Regions from separate parts of the Streptomyces sp. GbtcB7 genome, predicted to be linked through region 1. Evidence: riboswitches for the same ligand, from Rfam matches in the RefSeq annotation. Region 1 holds a riboswitch; each other region holds the start of a gene.

Evidence for each region. A riboswitch is a leader RNA that binds a small molecule or an ion and turns the genes downstream of it on or off. The one in region 1 is predicted to bind cyclic di-AMP.
Region 2: linked by a shared signal. The riboswitch ahead of KVT44_RS14185 (C40 family peptidase) and the one ahead of KVT44_RS42870 (transglycosylase family protein) in region 1 are both predicted to bind cyclic di-AMP.
Region 3: linked by a shared signal. The riboswitch ahead of KVT44_RS42405 (C40 family peptidase) and the one ahead of KVT44_RS42870 (transglycosylase family protein) in region 1 are both predicted to bind cyclic di-AMP.

Annotation. Positions count from the first base shown of each region.
Region 1 is NZ_JAGXJM010000037.1:1,865-5,763, forward strand. Features, by position in the region: gene KVT44_RS42860 (cytochrome P450) at 1-947, shown strand, start outside; gene KVT44_RS42865 (transglycosylase family protein) at 1,104-2,126, shown strand; cyclic di-AMP (ydaO/yuaA leader) riboswitch at 2,265-2,473, shown strand; gene KVT44_RS42870 (transglycosylase family protein) at 2,478-3,188, shown strand; gene eno (phosphopyruvate hydratase) at 3,526-3,899, shown strand, end outside.
Region 2 is NZ_JAGXJM010000007.1:168,564-172,462, forward strand. Features, by position in the region: gene KVT44_RS14175 (ATP-dependent Clp protease proteolytic subunit) at 1-536, shown strand, start outside; gene KVT44_RS14180 (hypothetical protein) at 544-849, shown strand; cyclic di-AMP (ydaO/yuaA leader) riboswitch at 1,196-1,381, shown strand; gene KVT44_RS14185 (C40 family peptidase) at 1,385-1,858, shown strand; gene KVT44_RS14190 (DUF6328 family protein) at 1,947-2,468, shown strand; gene KVT44_RS14195 (ATP-binding protein) at 2,935-3,393, opposite strand; gene KVT44_RS14200 (helix-turn-helix transcriptional regulator) at 3,606-3,899, shown strand, end outside.
Region 3 is NZ_JAGXJM010000036.1:18,700-22,598, reverse strand. Features, by position in the region: gene KVT44_RS42410 (tellurite resistance/C4-dicarboxylate transporter family protein) at 1-108, opposite strand, end outside; gene KVT44_RS42405 (C40 family peptidase) at 204-1,373, opposite strand; cyclic di-AMP (ydaO/yuaA leader) riboswitch at 1,381-1,553, opposite strand; gene pcrA (DNA helicase PcrA) at 1,869-3,899, shown strand, end outside.

The sequences.
Region 1 (3,899 bases):
AGGCGTTCACGCCGCGACGGGTGGCCGAGTTCGCGCCGCGCGTGCAGGAGCTCACCGATCAACTGATCGACCAGTTCGCGGCGAAGGGTTCTGCGGATCTGATCCACGAGTTCGCGTTCCCGCTTCCCATTTACGCCATTTGCGACCTGCTGGGCGTGCCCCGCGAGGACCAGGACGACTTCCGGGACTGGGCGGGGATGATGATCCGGCACGGTGGCGGACCGCGGGGCGGGGTCGCACGGTCGGTCAAGAAGATGCGCGGGTATCTGCTCGAGCTCATTCACAAGAAGCGGGAAGGTCTTCCGGATACGCCCGCGCCCGGTGAGGACCTCATTTCGGGCCTCATCCGCGCCTCCGACCACGGCGAGCACCTCACGGAGAACGAGGCCGCCGCCATGGCCTTCATCCTGCTCTTCGCCGGGTTCGAGACGACCGTCAATCTCATCGGCAACGGCACGTACGCCCTCCTCACCCACCCCGAGCAGCGCGCGCGTCTCCAGCAGTCCCTCGCCGCCGGTGAACGCGGACTCCTCGAGGCCGGCGTCGAGGAACTCCTCCGTTACGACGGGCCCGTGGAACTGGCCACGTGGCGGTTCGCCACCGAGGCCGTGTGCATCGGCGGTCAAGGCATCGCGCCCGGCGACCCCGTCCTCGTGGTCCTCGCGGCTGCGGACCGTGACCCCGCGCGGTTCGAACGGCCGGACACGCTCGACCTCTCCCGCCGTGACAACCAACACCTCGGCTACGGCCACGGCATCCACTACTGCCTCGGCGCCCCGCTCGCCCGCCTGGAGGGCCAGACCGCGCTCGCCACCCTTCTCACCCGTCTCCCCGACCTTCAACTCGCGGGAGATTCGGCCGATTTGCGCTGGCGCGGCGGGCTCATTATGCGCGGATTGCGCACGCTTCCAGTGGAGTTCACGCCTCCGGTACCGGTCGCGCGATAGCGGGCGACCTTACACCTATCGGCGCTCAAACCTGACGCGCACTCAACTCTGTGATCTTCACGTGATCTACGCTGCATCGACTTGTGACAAGCGTTCGGGTGCGGATACGTTCACTCGTCAACGCGACTCACACGTCGCGTAGTCACCTGCTGTCACGTGAAAGGCTTCCGCATGCTCTCCGGGAACGGCCGCCATCGTCGCCCCCGTCAGGCCCCGGCCCTCATCGTCGCGGCAGGAGTGACCGGATCCGCCATCGCGATCCCGTTGCTCGGTGCCACCAGCGCGAGCGCGGCCGACGGCACCACGTGGGACCGGGTCGCCGAGTGCGAGAGCGCCGGCCAGTGGAGTGCCGACAGCGGCAACGGGTATTACGGCGGGCTCCAGATCAGCCAGGCGGACTGGGAGAAGTACGGCGGCCTCACCTACGCGTCGAGTGCCGACGAGGCCAGCCGCTCGCAGCAGATAGCCATCGCCGAGAAGCTCCTCGACGACCAGGGCCTCACCCCCTGGCCGACCTGTGGACCGCTCTCCGGGCTGAGCAAGAACTCGGGCGACATCCTGGTCGACACGGGCGTGGCGAACGACTCGTCCAGTACACCGGATTCATCCGGTTCATCTGATTCGTCCAGTTCGTCCGTGACGTCGACTCCGTCCGTCTCTTCCGGCTCGAAGTCCGATTCGTCTTCGTCTGGCTCGTCTTCATCCGGTTCGTCCTCGAAGTCGACCGGGGGCGCGGCCGAGAACACGACGAAGGCCGACACCAGCGGCGACGCCCAGGGGGCGGACGGCTCCGACACGGAAACGACGAAGAGCGACAACTCGGGCAACTCCGGCCAGGGCGGCGACTCTTCCGGTACGTCCGAGAACGCGACGACCGGTGCGGGGCGCCACCGTGGCGGCACCGCGGACGAGAACACCACCGACAGCGCCGTGGACGGCCGTAGCGACGACTCCTCCGGGCGGCACGCCTCGCGCGGCGCAGGCGCCTCCCGTGATGTCGTCGACGGCTCCTACGTCGTGCGCGCCGGAGACAATCTCTGGACCATCGCGGACGCCCTTGACCTCGAAGGCGGATGGGCCGAGCTGTACGACGCGAACAAGAAGACGGTCGGCGTCGACCCGAACCTCATCCTCCCCGGTCAGAGCCTTGCAGTTGGTGCCGAATCGGGCGAAAAGTAGGGGCAGTTCGCGTCATGGTTCGCTGGGTAATGTCCGGTTTGGTGCGAGTGAGAGATGGATCTCAAAGGCCCTGATCGTCTTTGGAATTCAGCCGATCGCCTGCTTACGGTCATGACCGCTCGCCACAGCGGGCCCCGACGGTCGTCAACGCCGAATCCTGCCAACGGCCGTACGGGAACAGTCGACGCGTCAGCGCCGTAGGCAGGAGCGGGGGACCCAAGGTAAGCGCCGCGCCCGGTAGTTGACCGGGAGCGGCTTGGGGTGAAGCCGAGCGCTCAGAGCGCACGGCCGGGCACTCACCCGCCCGAACCCGACAGCTCACCTCGCAGGCGTCGGTGAGGGGATCTCTCCATGCTGTTTTCCAGCAAGGGCAAGCACCGCCGTCCGTCCAAGGCCACTCGGGTCGCCACGCTCGCCGGTGTCACCGGTGTCGCCATCGCCGCTCCGCTGATGGCGGTCGGCAACGCCTCCGCCGCCACCGCCTCCCAGTGGGACGCCGTCGCCCAGTGCGAGTCCGGCGGGAACTGGTCCATCAACACCGGCAACGGCTACTACGGCGGTCTGCAGTTCTCGGCCTCCACCTGGGCCGCGTACGGCGGCACCGCGTACGCCGCGACTGCCAACCAGGCCTCCAAGTCCCAGCAGATCACCGTCGGCGAGAAGGTCCTCGCCGCGCAGGGCAAGGGCGCCTGGCCGACCTGTGGCACGGGCCTGTCGAGCGCCGCGTACACCGGCGGTGCGAGCGCCCCGTCGACCTCGTCCTCCTCGAACGGCTCCTCGTCGAACAGCTCGCCGAGCACCAGCACCGCCACCCGCTCGACGGACACCGCGGCCTCCCGTTCGGCGTCCCGCCCGGCCGCCAAGAAGACCGTCTCCACTCCGACCGGCAAGAAGGTCAAGAAGGGTGACGGCGAGTACAAGGTCGTCAAGGGCGACAGCCTCAGCTCGATCGCCGAGAAGAAGAAGGTCAAGGGCGGCTGGCAGCAGCTGTTCAAGCTGAACAAGGACATCGTCGACGACGCCGACTTCATCTACCCGGGTCAGCAGCTGCACCTCAGCTGATGATCGGCAGCTTCACCCCAGCTGAATGACAGGTCCCTCATAAAAGGGGTCTCCACACTGGAGACCCCGGTGAGGGCCACCCCCGTCCCCACGGGCTCCCCGCTCCGGTGCGTGTTCCCCCGTACGCACCGGAGCGGGGTTTTTCGTATCCAGCGTTTCGTACCGAGCGTTTCGTACCCGGATTTCCGTACCCGTTTTTGTTCCGTTCTGGAACAATGTGTACGTTCACTTCTGCCCAAGGGGTGGGCGACCGGCTGGCCGATCCCCCCGGGGCGGTTAGGCTCATGTCGCGAAGCCATCACAGGCTCCGCGTACCCGCGTCACATCCCAGAAGGAGATGCTCGTGCCGTCCATCGACGTCGTCGTAGCCCGGGAAATCCTGGACTCCCGAGGCAACCCCACGGTCGAGGTCGAGGTCGGCCTCGACGACGGCAGCACCGGTCGTGCCGCCGTCCCGTCCGGCGCCTCCACGGGCGCCTTCGAGGCCATCGAGCTCCGTGACGGTGACCCCAACCGTTACGGCGGCAAGGGTGTCGAGAAGGCCGTCCTCGCCGTCATCGAGCAGATCGGCCCGGAGCTCGTCGGTTACGACGCCACCGAGCAGCGCCTGATCGACCAGGCGATGTTCGACCTGGACGCCACCGACAACAAGGGCTCGCTCGGCGCCAACGCCATCCTCGGCGTCTCGCTCGCCGTCGCGCACGCCGCCTC
Region 2 (3,899 bases), on a different contig from region 1:
CGATCGACGACACCTCGGCGAACGACGTGATGGCGCAGTTCATGCACCTCGAATACCTGGCTCCGGACCAGGACATCGCGCTGTACATCAACTCCCCCGGCGGCTCGTTCAGCGCGATGACGGCGATCTACGACACGATGCAGTTCGTCAGCTGCGACGTGGAGACCACCTGCCTGGGGCAGGCCGCGTCGGCCGCCGCCGTGCTGCTGGCCGGCGGCGCGCCGGGCAAGCGGTTCGCGCTGCCGGGGGCCCGGGTGCTGATCCACCAGCCGTCACTTCCCGAGCCAGTACAGGGACAGGCGAGCGATCTGGCCCTCCAGGCCGAGGAGTTGATGCGCACTCGGAGGCTGCTGGAGGACATGCTCGTACGGCACACGGGGCAGAGTTCTGAACAGGTCGCCGCCGACATCGAGCGGGACAAGATCCTGGACGCTCAGGCCGCGTTGGCGTACGGACTGGTGGACGGGATCATCCCCAGCCGCAAGACCTCGCGCACCGCGCCCGGTGCGAGGAACGCCACACCCGACGCGAGGTGATCCGCCGATGGTGCCCGAACTGCCCCCGCTGCCCGCGCTGACGCGAGCCGAGGCCGAACTGATCGACCGTTACCTCGACGTGGTCGACCTGCTGGGCCGTATCAACCCGGCCAGGCCCGGAGACACCTACCGCGGACTGCGTGCCGCCCAGGCGCTGGTCGCCAAGGCCACCGAGCTGCGGGACGCCCTCGCGCTGATGCACCAGCGCGGCGAGAGCGAGGTGCACGCGCCGACGCTGGCGCAGGCTCTGCGCGTCCTCGACGGTGAGCGGCGGGCTGCCCGCGTCACGCTGCCACCCGACGCCGACAATTGACACCTCCACACCCGGGTCGCGGTGCGCGCCGAGTCGGCGAGGCGTCCGGCCCGGGGTTCAAACGGACCAAATGGCGTACCCCCTGATGGAGTAGTCACAGACCCCTTCGGGGAACCGAAAAAGTTGCGCAACACGCTTGGCCCGGAGGCGGAATGAGACGCTCCGGTGCTGGTGGGCGCGTCGTCGGTGTCCCCAACATCGCCCGAACAGGGGGTCGTCCACCCGAACGGGTGAGTGGTGAGTAACCCCACAAATCGCCAGTTCCGCTCGGATTTTCCGACCGCTATGCGTGAAGATCCCTTCCGACGACAAGCCCCCGCCACAGCGGCGGGGCGGTCCGGGCGGACGCCGAGTCCTGCCGCTGCCCGGATGACCGGTCGACAGAAGTGCATCGGCAGGAGTGGAGGACCCAGCAAGACGGGTCGCCGGAGAGATCCGGGCGGTCCTTGGGGTGAAGCCGCGCAAGCGGCCGGGCTACTTCGCCAGCCCGAATCCGACAGGTCATCCTTCACAGGCGGCTGACGAAGGGTTGCGCATGACTGCGCTCAATCGTGTCCCGTCGCTGTGGACCCGGGCCGGTACGGCCTCGGCGCTCACCATCGCCGCCGTGGGCGGCAGCCTTGTGGTTCCTGGCGTCGCATCCGACGCCGAAGCGGCCACGTTGGCGACGAGGGCACTTCAGGTCGCGGCTTCCAAGAAGGGCTCCCCGTACCAGTACGGTGCCGCCGGGCCACGCCGCTTCGACTGCTCCGGGCTCACGCTCTACTCGTACAAGAAGGCGGGCAAGACGCTGCCTCGTACGGCCGCGGCGCAGTACAACAAGACGCACCACATCTCCGCATCCCACCGCAAGGCCGGAGACCTGGTGTTCTTCCACTCGGGCCGGAACGTGTACCACGTCGGCATCTACGCCGGGAAGGGAAAGATCTGGCACTCCCCGAAGACAGGGGAGGTCGTGAAGCTGCAGAAGATCTGGACGAAGAGCGTCTGGTACGGCCGGGTCAGCTGACCTGCCCGAGGGGGTGCCGCCGGCCGGCACCCCCTCGGGGTTCCACCCCCCGGGCGTGAAAAGCGGACGAACCGGTTACTCGTTCAGCATGGCTGAGCGACCTTCCCCCGAGGAACGGAACGAGACGCCCCTCGAGCGCGCCGATCGCAACTTCGGCGAACTGCTCCAGGAGCTGCGCGTCACGCAGACCGGTGTGCAGATCCTCTTCGCGTTCCTGCTGACGCTGGCGTTCACCCCGCGCTTCCCGTCCCTCGACACGGTGCAGCGCGCCACGTACGTCACCACCCTCCTGCTGGCCGTGGTGGCCGCCGCGCTCTTCACGGCGCCAGCCGCGCTGCACAGGTCGCTGTTCCGGCAGGGCGCGAAGCCGACCATCGTGCGGGTCTCCTCCGTCCTGGCCACGGTCGGGATGGGTGTGCTCATGCTGGCGCTGACGGGATCGGTGCTGCTCGTCGTGGATGTCGCGCTGGGACGCGCCGCCGGGATCGCCTCGGGCGCGGGCACCCTGCTCGTCTGTGTGGCGCTGTGGGGCCTCCTGCCGGGCCTGGTGCACCGTGCCGTCGTCGGCGGAGCGACGGCTCCGAAAGAAGCACCGGACCGAGAACCGTGAGCGCGCTCATCGCCTGACTGCCCGCGGGCACGAACCGCGGCAGCGGACCGAGGAAGGTGACCGGCGCCTTCGGGTCGAGCGCGTGGGTGACGGACCCCTGCCGCAGCGGGCGGGCGCCGGACGCCATCGGCTCGGTCTCGCTCCGGTCTCCTGGGCCCTGCCCAGCGACCGCAGCGTCCGTACGCCGAGTCCGGAGCACGCAGGCGCCGCCGAGCAGCGGCAGCGCCCACGCGGGCGGTCGGCCGCGGCTGCCGCCGGCCGAACGGCCGGACAGCGCGGTCGTAACGGAGATGGTGGCCGGGACGGCGGTGGCTCCGGTGGGGCCGCGGTTGCCGGGACCGGGAGATCCGCGCCGTACGATCTCCGTCGTCCATCGGACCGGGGACCGGTCGGCGCCGGCGGCCGAGGCCTTCCAGGCCCCGCCGCGAGGCGCCGGACAGGGCAGACACGACAACTGAGCCGCTCCTCAGGGCTCTTGTGGGCCGCCGGCCGTCACCGGCTGGGCCGGCACCGTCCAGGGCAGCTCGATGGCGACCGTCTTGCCGCCCTCGCGGGTGGGCCGGACGACGAGTCTGCCGCCGCATTCGGCGGTCAGCCAGCGGATGATCACCATGCCGCGCCCGTTGTCCTGCTGAACGGCGGCGGGCAGACGTTTGGGAAAGCGCGGATGGCTGTCGGTAACGCCGATCCGCAGGTGTTCGTCTCGGTCGAGGCGGACGTCCACCGTGAAGGTGGGCGACTGCCCGAAAGTGTGTTGGACGGCGTTGGTGGCTAGTTCTGACACGATCAGGCGTACGGTGTCCGCGACTTCGGCGTCGCACGGCAGGCCCCATTCGGCCAACACATCGGCGACGAAATTCCGGGCCGCGGAGACCGAGGCGGGATCGCTCGGCAGAGTGACGGATGCTTCCTGGTGATCTGCCATGGCGACGTCGTCCCTTTCCCACGGGACCGGAGTCCGACACGGAGCGGATGGTTCGAGTACGGTCCCGGACTGGTGCTTCGCGCCAGACTGCCATCACTGGGACGGTCACGGGTGCGATCCACCGAGATATGCATATATCTGTCGCTCGATGCGGTGAACTCTGCGACGGCGGAGCGTATTTGGGCGGCTCGGAAGGAGTAAGGAGTACGCCCATGCAGCACGGTCCCGCGGTGCGCCGCCGCAAGCTCGGTGCCGAACTGCGCGCGCTGCGCGCCGGTGTGGGTCTCACCAGTGGTGAGGCGGCCCGTCTCGTCGGCTGGCACCAGTCGAAGGTGAGCCGGATCGAGACCGGTATCAGTGGGGTGAAACCGGCCGACGTGGAGCGCCTGTTGGACGCCTACGCCGTCACGGAGCACGAGTTACGGGAGCTCCTGGTGGGCCTGGCGGGCTCCGAGGGCAACGGTCGCCATCACTGGTGGCACGCCTACCGCGGGGTCCTGCCGCCC
Region 3 (3,899 bases), on a different contig from region 1:
CGAGATGATGCCGGTGGCCAGGATCGCGGCTCCGGCGCCCGGCGGACTCTGCGCCCACCAGGTGCGCAGGCCGGTCCACCGGGTGCCGGGCGGGGAGATGGCTGACATGGGCCCGATGCTAAGGACCTTCGAGCGGGTTGGCGGCGGGCCACGCGCGCGTGGAGCTCGATGAGCCCCACGCGCGCGCGGCGGGCGTCGAGGCGTTAGGCCGGACGCACCACGCTGTGGATGATCGACTCGCCGCCGTAGAAGATCGACTCCTCGCGGACGTACGCGCCCGGCTTGGGGGCGTGGATCATCATGCCGTTGCCGATGTAGAGGCCGACGTGGCTGATGTCGTCGTAGAAGAAGACGAGGTCACCGGGCTTGATGTCGGAGAGCGGCACCGTCGTGCCCGCGTTGACCTGGTCCCAGGTGGTACGCGGGAGATCGACGCCCGCGGCCTTCCAGGCGGCCTGGGTGAGGCCGGAGCAGTCGTAGGAGCCGGGCCCGGTCGCGCCCCAGACGTACGGCTTGCCGATCTGGGTGCGGGCGAAGGCGAGGGCCTTGTCGGCCTTGGCGGTGTACGAGGAGTCGGTGGCCGAACTCCCGGTGGTCCCGGTGGTGCCGGTGGTCGCGGAGGTCGTCTGCTGCTGGGCGGCCGCCTCCTGGGCCTTCTTCTCCGCCGCGGCCTGCTGCTGCGCCAGCTCAGCCGCCTTGCGGTCGGCCGCTTCCTGCTTCTTCTTCTCGATCGCCGCGAGCCGCGCCTTCTCCTCGGCGGTCAGCTTCGAGAGCAGGTCGCGCGCCTCGGCGAGCTTGCGCTGCACGTCGGCCTTGGACGTCTTCAGCGCGCTCTGCGTCGTGGTGAGCGTCTGCAGGCTCTGGGAGGCCTCCGCGCGCTTCTTGGTGGTGGCGGCCTGCTCGGTGATGTAGTCGTCGACGGCCACCTTCTGGCGGCTGGTCAGCCGGTCCATCAGCTGGGTCTGGTCGAAGTAGTCCTGCGGATTGTCGGCCAGCAGGAGGGTCGCGGTGTCGGGGGCGGAGGCACCGGTGCGGTACTGCGCCGCGGCGAACGAACCCAGCTCCTCGCGCGCGGTGTTGAGCTTCTCGGTGCGCTGGGCCACGTCGTCGAGGAGGGAGTCGACGCGCTTGCGCTGCTGCGCGGTCTTCTCCCTGGTCGCGTTGTACTTCTCGGTCGCCGCCTCGGCCTGGTGGTAGAGGTCGTCTACCTTCTTCTCGACCTCTTCGATGCTCGGCTTGGAGTCGGCCGAGGGCGCGGCGTTCGCCGTCTGGGAGAGCAGGGCCACGGAGGTGAGGGCCGCCGTGGCGAGGGCGGGGGTCCGTATACCCGCTATGCGCGTACCCGTAGGACTCCACTTGCGATGCGACGCCAAGAGAGGCGACTCCTTCCGTCTTCCGCCTACCGAGTTAGCTGTCGGGTTCGGGCGGGTGATTCCGGAAGGTTTGCCCTACGGTCCTTGTCCCAGCGGACAGTTGGACCGATTCACCCCAAGGTCGGTTGGGTCCCCGGCTCCGGCTGCCGTACGGCGCACCGGACTCGGCGGAGGCCGCACGGCCCGGCGATGTTCGCCGGTTGGGTCGAGCGGCCTGCCCGGCACGCTAGCCAACTCATAAGTGTTCTGTGAAGTTTGATGTGCGATATGCCCGATACATTTTTGTGACCTTGATCCTGAGGGCCATTGATCGGGACTGACTGTGGCTGACCGTAATGAAACGATCCTGAACGGTGACGGCGTCCGCGGCGGAAAGGGCGACGGAAAGAGATCATGCGCGGTCACGGAAAGCGATCATGCGCGGTCGCGGAAAAACCGGTCGGGTTTCCAGGGTGGCCGCGGGTTGTCAGTGGGGCCGCCTAGACTCGGAGAGCGATGAGCAGCCTCTTTGATGACAGCTTTCTGGCGGACCTCCAGCCTTCCGGGGCCCACGAGGAAGAGCCCCCGCCGCCGCCCGAGGACGGGGCGCCGGAGCCGCTTCCGGACGACCTGTTCGGCGGCCGCTTCGACGTGCCCGCGAGCCGGGACGCCTACTACCGCGACGGCGCGCACCGCCCCGCCGTGGACCCGGCGGCCCTGCTGGACGGGTTGAACGAGAACCAGCGCGCGGCCGTGGTGCACTCCGGCTCCCCGCTGCTCATCGTGGCCGGCGCGGGCTCCGGCAAGACCCGGGTGCTCACCCACCGCATCGCCCATCTGCTGGGCGAGCGCCATGTCCACCCCGGCCAGATCCTCGCGATCACCTTCACGAACAAGGCCGCGGGCGAGATGAAGGAGCGCGTCGAGCAGCTCGTCGGCCCGCGCGCGAACGCGATGTGGGTGATGACCTTCCACAGCGCGTGTGTGCGAATCCTGCGCCGCGAGAGCAAGAAGTTCGGCTTCACCTCCTCGTTCTCGATCTACGACGCCGCCGACAGCAAGCGGCTGATGGCGCTCGTCTGCCGTGATCTGGATCTCGATCCCAAGCGCTTCCCGCCCAAGTCCTTCAGCGCCAAGATCTCGAACCTGAAGAACGAGCTGATCGACGAGGAGGACTTCGCCGCCCAGGCCGCCGACGGCTTCGAGAAGACCCTCGCCCAGGCCTACGCGATGTACCAGTCGCGGCTGCGCGAGGCCAACGCGCTCGACTTCGACGACCTGATCATGACCACGGTCAACCTGCTGCGCGCCTTCCCGGACGTCGCCGAGCACTACCGGCGCCGCTTCCGCCACGTCCTGGTCGACGAGTACCAGGACACGAACCACGCGCAGTACGCCCTGGTCAGGGAGCTCGTCGGCCCGGTCGCCGGTGACCGGCCCGAGGACGTGCCGCCCGCCGAGGGCGAGCTCGAGCCCGCCGAGCTGTGCGTCGTGGGCGACGCCGACCAGTCGATCTACGCCTTCCGCGGGGCGACCATCCGCAACATCCTCCAGTTCGAGGAGGACTACCCGGACGCGACGACGATCCTGCTGGAGCAGAACTACCGCTCCACCCAGACGATCCTGACCGCCGCGAACGCGGTCATCGAGCGCAACGAGTCCCGCCGCCCCAAGAACCTGTGGACCAACGCGGGCGCCGGTTCGAACATCACCGGCTATGTCGCCGACACCGAGCACGACGAGGCCCAGTTCGTCGCCGACGAGATAGACCGTCTCACCGACGCGGGCGAGGCCAGGGCGGGCGACGTCGCCGTCTTCTACCGGACGAACGCCCAGTCCCGTGTCTTCGAAGAGGTCTTCATCCGCGTCGGCCTGCCCTACAAGGTCGTCGGCGGCGTCCGCTTCTACGAGCGCAAGGAGGTCCGGGACGTCCTCGCGTACCTCAGGGTCCTGGCCAACCCCGAGGACTCGGTCCCGCTGCGCCGCATTCTGAACGTTCCCAAGCGCGGCATCGGCGAGCGCGCCGAGGCCATGATCGACGCGCTCTCGCAGCGCGAGAAGATCAGCTTCCCGCAGGCGCTGCGCCGCGTCGACGAGGCGTACGGGATGGCGGCGCGGTCGACGAACGCCGTGAAGCGGTTCAACACGCTCATGGAGGACCTCCGCACGATCGTCGAGTCCGGCGCGGGCCCGGCGACCGTCCTGGAGGCGGTCCTCGAGCGCACCGGCTACCTCGCCGAGCTGCAGGCCTCGACCGACCCGCAGGACGAGACCCGGATCGAGAACCTTCAGGAGCTCGCCGCCGTGGCCCTGGAGTTCGAGCAGGAGACCGGCGAGGGCGAGGGCGAAGGCACGGGGGCGGGCGCTGCTGCGGGTGCGGCGGCTGCTGGTGCTGGTGCGGCGTCCGGTGGGCTCTCCGCGTTCCTGGAGCGTGTCGCGCTCGTCGCCGACTCCGACCAGATCCCGGACGAGGAGGACGGCAACGGCGTCATCACGCTGATGACCCTCCACACCGCCAAGGGCCTGGAGTTCCCGGTCGTCTTCCTC